3 regions of the Rhizobium sp. BK212 genome follow, and region 2 is predicted to be linked to each of the others. Evidence: predicted binding sites of a transcription regulator. Region 2 holds the regulator's gene; each other region holds the start of a gene.

Evidence for each region. Region 2 encodes PhoB, which activates phosphate uptake and scavenging genes when phosphate is short. Its sites were predicted from a motif close to TGTCATNNANCTGTCAT; they were not measured.
Region 1: ppk2 (polyphosphate kinase 2) is a predicted target of PhoB. The motif match lies at 1,803-1,819, and genes of this name have one in related genera.
Region 3: FHT79_RS15140 (DUF1045 domain-containing protein) is a predicted target of PhoB. The motif match lies at 1,814-1,830, and genes of this name have one in related genera.

Annotation. Positions count from the first base shown of each region.
Region 1 covers NZ_JACIFS010000001.1:154,622-157,898, forward strand. The annotation lists gene FHT79_RS00760 (aldo/keto reductase family oxidoreductase) at 1-771, shown strand, start outside; gene ppk2 (polyphosphate kinase 2) at 867-1,781, opposite strand; gene FHT79_RS00770 (GMC family oxidoreductase) at 1,924-3,277, opposite strand, start outside.
Region 2 covers NZ_JACIFS010000004.1:462,998-466,274, forward strand. The annotation lists gene pstB (phosphate ABC transporter ATP-binding protein PstB) at 1-298, shown strand, start outside; gene phoU (phosphate signaling complex protein PhoU) at 343-1,056, shown strand; gene phoB (phosphate regulon transcriptional regulator PhoB) at 1,204-1,887, shown strand; gene FHT79_RS16955 (GcrA family cell cycle regulator) at 2,147-2,680, opposite strand; gene FHT79_RS16960 (aspartate aminotransferase family protein) at 3,104-3,277, shown strand, end outside.
Region 3 covers NZ_JACIFS010000004.1:105,933-109,209, forward strand. The annotation lists gene FHT79_RS15135 (alpha-D-ribose 1-methylphosphonate 5-triphosphate diphosphatase) at 1-1,013, opposite strand, end outside; gene FHT79_RS15140 (DUF1045 domain-containing protein) at 1,027-1,722, opposite strand; gene phnE (phosphonate ABC transporter, permease protein PhnE) at 1,864-3,207, opposite strand; gene phnE (phosphonate ABC transporter, permease protein PhnE) at 3,215-3,277, opposite strand, start outside.

The DNA of each region.
Region 1 (3,277 bases), on a different contig from region 2:
CCCAGGAATCATGGCGCGGCCCTGGCCGTGCTGCGCGAGGCGGTGGAAAGCGGCGTCAATCACATCGACACCAGCGACTTCTACGGCCCGCACGTCACCAACCAGATCATCCGTGAAGCGCTCCATCCCTATCGCGACGATCTCGTCATCGTCACCAAGATCGGCGCCCGCCGCGGCACGGACGGATCATGGATTCCGGCCTTCTCGCGGGAGGAACTGACGCAGGCAGTCCACGACAATCTCCGCAATCTCGGCCTCGATGTGCTTGATGTCGTCAATCTCAGGATCATGTTCGACGTGCACGGCCCAGCCGAAGGGTCGATCGAAGCACCGCTGACGGTCCTCGCCGACCTGCAGCGGCAAGGTCTGGTTCGTCACGTCGGGCTGAGCAACGCCACATCGAGGCAGATCGCCGAGGGCCGCCGGATCACCGAGATCGTCTGCGTGCAGAACCAATACAATCTGGCGTATCGGGCCGACGACGAGCTGATCGACGATCTCGCCCGCGAAGGCACCGCCTACGTGCCGTTCTTCCCGCTCGGCGGGTTCACCCCGCTGCAGTCGTCCACCCTGTCCGATGTCGCCGCCCGCCTTGATGCCACGCCCATGCAGGTGGCGCTCGCCTGGCTGCTGCGTCGCGCGGAAAACATCCTGCTGATCCCGGGCACCTCGTCCGTCGGCCATCTCAGGGAGAACCTCGCCACCGCCAGCCTCGCACTGCCGGATGACGCCGTCTGGGAATTGAACCGCATGGCTGATATCGCCGCCTGACGGTTATCGCAAGATCGCAGCTGATCCCCGATCGCTACGCCACGCTATTGCATGGCGTAGCGGCACAATTCTGGGCCGCCGATTGCGGTCCCACTTCAATAGCGCTCCGGCACGAGCATTTCAGCCGGAACCGGCGCCCTATTGTAATCGGCGTGACGGATGCGGTCCGGCAACTGGATCTCCGGTTTCGGAACATCCTCGTAAGGGATCTGCTCGAGAAGATGGGCGATGCAGTTCAACCGCGCCCGTTTCTTATCCACGGCCTGCACCACCCACCAGGGTGCATCCTTGGTGTGCGTGCGCGCCAGCATCTCTTCCTTGGCCTTGGTATATTCCTCCCAATGGACACGGCTCTCCATATCCATCGGCGAGAGCTTCCACTGCTTCAGCGGATCGTGGATGCGCATCTTGAAGCGGAATTCCTGCTCTTCGTCGGTGATCGAAAACCAGTACTTGATCAGCACGATCCCGGAACGGACCAGCATCCGCTCGAATTCAGGCACCGAGCGGAAGAATTCCTCGAGTTCATCAGGGGTGCAGAACCCCATGACGCGCTCGACACCGGCGCGATTGTACCAGCTTCGGTCGAAGAGCACCATTTCACCGGCTGTCGGAAGATGCGGGACATAACGCTGGAAATACCATTGATGCCGCTCCCGCTCGGTCGGGGCGGGCAGCGCGACCGTCCGGCATACGCGAGGATTAAGCCGCTGGGTCACGCGCTTGATCGCGCCTCCCTTGCCGGCCGAATCCCGACCTTCAAACAGTACCACCACTTTCAGCTTCTTATGCTGAACCCAGTCCTGCAGCCGCACCAGTTCATGCTGAAGCCGGAAAAGCTCCCGGAAGTAGATCTTTCGCTCGAGCGTCTGCTCCGCCGGTTCCGACATTCCTTTGGCGACCAGATCGTCCAGCCGGTCTTCCTCCATCTGCATTTCCAGCTCCTCATCGAAGCTGTCGGCGATTTCGGCCTTGATCCGGTTGAGCTGGTCCTGATGTGATTGCGACATGGCCTTTTCCTTTTGCTTCTTTTGACAGGAGCATGTCAGTGCGAAGTTTGTGTGACGACCACTTCGCGAAGACCAAAACGGCTACTTGCCTCTCTCGTTCCACGCACTCGACAGAAACAGGTGCCGAGTGGGATCAGTGCGTCTACAGCTGCCCTGCTCGGTACTGGTCGACAAGGTTCCGGCAGGCGCGGATCGTCAGGGCCATGACGGTGAGCGTCGTGCCGGCGATGCCGCTGCCGGGAAAGGCGCTGGCATCGGTGACGATCAGGTTCGGCGCATCCCACACCTGGTTGTAGGGATTGAGCACCGAAGCCTCCGGGGTTTCGCCCATGCGCGCGCCGCCCGTCTCATGAATGGCCGCGCCCATGCACATGGTCTTGCGGAACCATGTGCGGAACATGAAACGGCTGAAGGCATCGGCTTCGGGAAAGGCGCCTTTGCCCATCTCCTTGAGGCCGGTGGGCGAACCAATGAATTCGAGGTCGCCGCCGACCTCCTTGATCATGGCAATCAGCGTTTCTTCCTGCCTTTTGAGCAGCGCCTGCTCCTCCTCCTGCATGACGCAGCGGATATGCGGCACGGGAATGTTCCAGGCATCCCTGCGCTTGGCGTCGAGCGTGATGCGATTGTCGGCATAGGGCAGCATTCGGCCGAAACCAAAGAAGGCGAGACGCGCATCTGCGTCCGCGGAGACCGGCGCCCGGCCGACGCTTCCCTGGTAGTCGAAATCGCCGCGGGCGGCGTCGCCCTCGCCGAAGCGGGGAATGAAGATCCCGCCCGACGGATTGTAGAACGGGTCGGTCGGCGCGGACTCGTCCGTCGCCCAACCCTTGGCCTTCGAAAAGGAGCCGAACGCGAGACACGGAAGCTGATCCATGAAATAGCGGCCGAGGGCGCCCGAACCGTTGCCAAGCCCGCCCGGATGTTTCGCCGAAGCCGAATTCAACAGCAATCGCACGCTCTCTATCGGCGAGGCCGAAAGCACAACCATCGCAGCCCGCGCGGTCGATACTTCGCCCGTATTGCGATCGATGAACTCCGCGCCGGTGGCGCGGCCCGTCTTCTCATCCGTGGTGATGCGACGAACGACGGCGTCGTAGCGGACGCTCAGCTGGCCGGTCGCCTTTGCTTCGCGCAGCGGTCGCGGCATGCGGTCGGCATCGGGCGCGATATAACGCCAGGAGACGACGTTCCGCTCCGGCCAGCGGCTTTCCACCGCCTGCTTAAAGGTCTGTTCGGCCGGCGTCAGGCTGGCCGGCTTCGCATAGACGCCGTCCGGCAGTGTCGCCACATTGTCCTTGTTGCCGTAGAGCCCGAGATAGCCCTCAACCTCGTCGTAGAAAGGCGTCAGCTCTTCATAGGAGACCGGCCAGTCGATGCCCTTTCCCGTGCGCGAGCGGAGCTTGAAATCGTCGTCGGTCCAGCGCAGCAGCACCCGGCCGAAACTGTGGAGGCGCCCGCCGCCCTGGCGGCCGCGGATCCACAGGAAGGGCGCG
Region 2 (3,277 bases):
GCAGCGCCTCTGCATTGCCCGTGCCGTCGCCGTCAGCCCTGAGGTCATCCTGATGGACGAGCCCTGCTCGGCGCTCGACCCGATCGCCACCGCCAAGGTCGAGGAACTGATCCACGAGCTGCGCGAGAACTACACGATCGTCATCGTCACCCACTCCATGCAGCAGGCCGCGCGCGTCTCGCAGCGCACCGCCATGTTCCACCTCGGCAATCTCGTCGAGGAGAACGACACCGACAAGATGTTCACCAATCCCGACGATCCGCGCACCCAGGACTACATCATGGGTCGCTTCGGCTGATCCTGGCGTCACCAAGCCTTTCCGTTATTCGAGGATAAAGCCCCATGGCATCGACACATATTTATTCTGCCTATGATGATGATCTGAAGTTCCTGTCCAGGCGGATTTCCGAAATGGGCGGCCTGGCCGAGCAGATGGTCGCCGAAGCCGTGCGGGCGCTGGTCAACGGCGATACCGCGCTGGCGCAGAAGGTCATCTCCGACGATGTGATCCTCGATCACGCCGAACGCGAAATCGGCGACAAGGCGATCGTCACCATCGCCCGCCGTCAGCCGATGGCCGCGGACCTGCGCGAAATCATGGGTTCGATCCGCATCGCCGCCGATCTCGAACGCGTCGGCGACCTCGGCAAGAACACCGCCAAACGCGTCATCGCCGTCCAAAGCACCGGCGTTCCCCGCAAGCTCGCCCGCGGTCTCGAGCATCTCTCCGAGCTGGCGCTCGTCCAGCTCAAGGAAGTGCTCGACGTCTACACCAATCGCTCCGCCGACAAGGCGAACGCGATCCGCGAACGCGACAACGAGATCGACGCGATGTACACCTCGCTGTTTCGCGAGCTCCTGACCTACATGATGGAAGATCCGCGCAACATCACCAGCTGCACGCATCTTCTCTTCTGCGCCAAGAACATCGAGCGCATCGGCGACCACGCCACCAACATCGCCGAGACGATCTTTTACATGGCGACAGGTGCGCAGCCGGAAGGCGATCGTCCGAAAGATGACAGCGCCAACACCGTCGGCGCGGTAACCGAATAACCGCCCGGGCCGGACGGCCGGGCTAGAAGCTTGCGTGCGCGCCCATCCGGGGCGCGCAAAGAGGTCGCAGCCAATTCTGAATTTGCGCAGGGTGCATTGCTTGAACCATCCCCGGTTCAAGGATCATGCGCGAGGAGACCGACACGCATGATCCCGAGAGTTGCAGTTGTTGAAGACGAGGAAGCCCTGAGCGTGCTTCTTCGCTACAATCTCGAAGCGGAAGGCTTCGAGGTCGATACCATCCTTCGTGGCGACGAAGCCGAAATGCGGCTTCAGGAGCGCACGCCCGATCTGCTCATCCTCGATTGGATGCTGCCTGGCGTCTCCGGCATCGAACTCTGCCGGCGCCTGCGCATGCGGCCGGAAACCGAGCGCCTGCCGATCATCATGCTGACGGCGCGCGGCGAAGAGAGCGAGCGCGTCCGCGGGCTTTCGACGGGGGCCGACGATTATGTCGTCAAGCCCTTCTCGACCCCCGAGCTCGTCGCCCGCGTCAAGGCGATGCTGCGCCGCGCCCGTCCCGAGGTGCTGTCGACGGTGCTGAAATGCGGCGATATCGAACTCGACCGCGAAACCCACCGGGTCCATCGCAAGACCCGCGAAGTCCGCCTCGGCCCAACCGAATTCCGCCTGCTGGAATTCCTGATGTCGTCGCCGGGCCGGGTCTTCTCCCGCTCGCAGCTTCTCGACGGTGTCTGGGGCCACGATATCTATGTCGACGAACGCACCGTCGACGTCCATGTCGGCCGCCTGCGCAAGGCGCTGAATTTCTCCAACATGCAGGACGTCATCCGCACCGTCCGCGGCGCCGGTTATTCGATGGAAGCCTGAGGGCCTCCATTCTGATTGCTGACAACGTCGCTCGAGCTAGCGTCTGCCCCTCACCCTAACCCTCTCCCCGTAAAACGGGGCGAGGGCACGTGCCCTGCGAGAGGTCAGCGGGGAACGGAGAGGTCGGGCATATCCCCTTCGCCCTGCAAGCGGGGAGAAGGTGCCGGCAGGCGGATGAGGGGCAGCCATCCGCGCGAACCAATAACTACAAAAAAACGGGCCAGTCGGCCCGTTTCTCATGTGCGGCGATGTTACCCGCTCAGCTGGCCCGCGCTGCTGCCCGGCGGCGTTCGTTGACCGGCTGGTAGGCAAGCTTCTGGTGATAGCTGCAATAGGGCGAATTGTCGGGGGATTCGCAGCCGCAGAAGTGGAAGTCGTCCTTCAGCGGATCGCCGACCGGCCACTTGCAGGTGCGTTCGGTCAGTTCCGTCAGGCCGAGGCGTCGGGAAATCGGAACGACCACGTTGCCTCTCGGCACGTATTCCATTTCCTCGATCGTTTCGATCTCGATCTCTTCCTTCAGCATCGTCGCGCCCTGCTGGCGGGTAACGGTGCGAGTGGCGACCCGTGAGGCGTAGTTCGGCGCGCGCGGCGCAGAAGTATTGCGTTTCGGCGTTCGGGCGGCGTTGGCGGTACCGCCGGCCTTGGCACGGCCGGGAAGGCTCAGCCGATGCACCTTGCCGATGACCGCGTTTCTGCTGACGCCACCAAGTTGTGCCGCGATCTGGCTGGCGCTCAGTCCTTCGGCCCAGAGCTTCTTGAGTTTCTCGACCCGCTCGTCTGTCCAGTTCATGCCCTGTCTCCACCTTTTGCGTTGGTGATGGCAGAATCCCTCACCGTTGTCCCGGAAGGCTCCGAAACAAGAAACGCTTGATCAATTTTGGTGACTAGTTCCGCCGCATGCAGTCTAGTAATTGAACTTTAACCTAGTGTGAGGCTGACTCCGTGACAAGAGTCGCATGAATCCGGATGAATCGAATTTCAAGTTTTCCCCAACTTGCTGCCCCGGCGTGGCATTTCTGCAATAATGCCTGTTGAGGACGGATAATGCTGCTGTACAAGCTTGCTGCATGCGCTAAGGGCGCAGTTTTGTTGACATTGCAGCGCGAAAAGGAAATAGTGCCAGTCGCCGCCGCAAGGCGGCATTTTTGATTTTTCGGGCCTGGTTTTCTTAGCCGGAGTCCGGAGCTTGATAACATCGATGGGAGATCGCGCTATGGCTGAAGCCGCGCCGCTTTATGACACCTATTCTCGTGCCCCGTTGCGGTTCGAGCGAGGCGAGGGCGTGTGGCTGATCACCGAAAGCGGCGAGCGATATCTCGATTTCGGCGCCGGCGTCGCCGTCACTTCGGTCGGCCACAGCAATCCGCATGTGGTCGGCGCGCTGAAG
Region 3 (3,277 bases), 360 kb from region 2:
CGGGCGGGCGTCGACGTCACCATGGCGATCGCCTTCGGCAGGCTGATGCTCTCCACCTCGTCGGCGAGGATGAAAGGCGCGTGCAGCAGGCTGAGCGGCACGTAGTCGGAGGAAAGCACGTCGAGCACACCCATTTCGGCAAGATCGCGGGCGGCAATGTTGCCGGAGTGGGATTTGCCGCGCACGATGTTCGGCGCCCCCATCAGCACGCTCATGCCATGTCCGTGCGATGCCCGGGCGGCATCGAAGCTGGTCGGAAATTCGGCCAGGCGCACGCCGTTGTCGATCGCCTCGTCGACATGGGAGAGTGTGGCGTCGTCATGGCTTGCCACGGTGATGCCGCGCTCCGCGCAGACCTTGGCGATGGCGTTGCGGTGCGGCGTCGAATTGCGCGCCGATTCCGCCTGGCGCTTGGCGACAAAACGGGCGAAGGCCTCGTCGCTCAGGCCGCGCTTCTTCTGGTAGTAGAAGATATATTGGTCCATCGTCTGGAACTGACGCTGGCCGGGCGCATGATCCATCAGCGAAACGAGCCGCACATGCCGGTCGTTTTCGAAATCGGCGAAATGTTCGAGCACATTGTCGGCCGAGACCTCGCAGCGCAGGTGGAGCAGGTGCTCGGCGCGCAGCCTGCCCTCCTTCTCCGCCGACTGGATGGCATCGGCCATCTCACGCATCTCGCCATGTTCGAAGCCGCCGTCCTCATCCGCACCCATGCGCAGGCAGTCGAACACCGTGGTGATGCCCGAGGTGACGATCTGGGCGTCGTGCGCCTGGACTGCGGCGGTCTTGTTCCAGCGTATGCCGGGACGCGGCTGATAATGGCCTTCGAGATGATCGGTGTGCAGCTCGACGAGGCCGGGAATGACGTAGTCGCCTTCGAAATCTTCGCCGGCTACCGAGCTGCCCTCGGAGATATCGGCGATCTTACCGTCGCGAATGAGGATCGATCCTGAGAGGATGTCATCCTCGAGAACGATGCGGGCATTGGAAAACACGGTCTCTTTGCTCATCTCGTCAGGTCTTTCAGCGTTTGGCGCCGGCAAGCGGCAGCCAGGAATGAACTTTGAACGGGGCACCGCGCGTCTCCTCGGTGAAGACGGCAAGGCCGGAAATTGGAAGCGGACGGCCGGTGAAATCGGCAAAACGCTCGGTCAGAATCGCTTTCATCACCGCGGCGCGCGCTTCGGGCACCTGGCCGGTCAGCGTCATGTGAAAGCCGAAATCCTCCATGACGTAGGGATAACCCCAGCGCTGCAGATGGGCGCGCTGGCTGTCGCTGAGTTTCTCCGGGTTGCGCCGCGCCATATCGGCCTCGGAAAGCGCGGCACGGAACGGTTCGAAGGACCTTACCACCTTCGCGGCGAAATCCTGAAGAGGTTGATGAAGAGAACCGGGAACGAGGGCAAAAAAACGGCCGAGCTGGCCGAGCACGAGTTCCGGAATCTCGAAGGCTGGCGTGCGCTGGACAAAATCCTCGGCAACCCCCATGAGATCCTTCTCGGTGACGGAGGCCGCGAGCGAAAACGGCGCCTTGATCGTGGCGTGGAAGCCGTAGCGGCGCGGGTCGGCGGTCAGCTCGAACTGCTCTGCCGCACCCAGTTGCTCATGGTCCGGTGCCGGATAGGTCTCGCCGGTGAAAGCATCGCGGCCGAGCCAGAGCGAGGCCGCGCCGGTCAGGGGATGATCCTTCGGCGGCGAGAAATAGAGAGCGTAGCGCAAGGCTTTTATCCTGGGGATCGTCGAAACGGGGGAGCGCAATGTGCAGTGATTTGGCGGCGAACCGCAAGCAGGCTCCGGCTAAAAGATTTCCGTGACAGAATGATGATGGCGACAGCGCCGCCGCCGCCTTTGATGGGTGGATCAGTGGGTTTTCGTGCCCATCAGCCGGTGGCGCAGCGCGTTCGAGGCGCTGTCGAAAAGGAAGACGACGATCAGGATCAGGATGACCATGTAGGCGACGTTTTCCCAGTTGGCGTTGGTGCGCATGGCCTCCCAGAGTTTGAGGCCGATGCCGCCGGCGCCGACGGCGCCGATGATGGTGGCGCCGCGCACGTTCGATTCCCACTGGTAGAGCGTCTGGCTGACGATGACGGGAACGATCTGCGGCATAATGCCGTAACGATGGACGAGCACGGTCTCAGCGCCGGTCGATTTGATGCCTTCCCGCGGCTTGTTGTCGATATTCTCCAATCCTTCGGAATAGAGCTTGCCGAGCGTGCCGGTCTCGGTGAGGAAGATCGCACCGCTGCCGGCAAGCGGGCCGGGGCCGAAGGCGCGTGTCAGGAACAACGCCCAGATCAGCATGTCGACCGAGCGCAGGAAATCGAAGAAGCGCTTCAGGATCTGGTTCAGCAGCCGGTTCGGCGTGATGTTGCGTGCTGCCATGAAGGCGAGCGGAAAGGCGGTGAGCGCGCCGAGCAGGGTTCCGAGGAATGCCATGACGATCGTCTGGAAAAGCTTGGTCCAGACGTCGCCATGCTGCCATTCGCTGTTGTTCCAAATGTCGTCGAAGGCGAGCGACAGGTTGGACTGGTCGGGCTTGATGCGCGGGCCGGAGACGATGAGGCTGACGACCTCGCCGACCGGCTTGTCGAAGAAGGAGGATTGCGTGTCGAAGATGAAATTCGCCCAGCCGATGAAACGCTTGCGGATCTTCACCCGGTCGACGGATATGCTGACATTGCCGGCAAAGCCGAGATCGGCCAGCACGTTGTCGTCATAAACCGTCATCCAGCCGGGCACCGGCCCGACGACTTTCGGCGCACCGCTGGAAAGCTCGACCGGGACGCTGACGCCGTGGGCGGTGACGATCGTCTCGCTCTTCGAGACGGAGACGCTGCGGCTGGTGCCGTTGATCGAAACGCTGATGCTGCCGTCGGGATTGTTGACCAGCCAATCCGGATGCGGATTGTCGCCGAGCGGCGAGAAACGTGGATAACGCACCTCGATCGAGCCGTCGTCCTGGATGCGGAGTTCCGGCTGGACGTCGTAGCTCACCCATTGGCTGAGATAGATGCCGACGCGCTCCCAATGCGCTTCGGCAAAGAGCTTGGGCAGGTCGAAGAACCAGACGGCGTAGAGGCCGTAGAGCAGCGTCGCCATAAGGATCATCAGCCCACCGAAACGCTGGCGGAACGAGCGATGGAAATATTCCGGATAGCGGGTCTCTATCTCGTGCATGCGGTTTGCGTCGATCACCGTCATGGCGGCCTCAATGTTGCAGGAGGAAGGCGTGCTCGCCGACAAGGCGGCGGCGCAGCCAGGCGGAGAACTG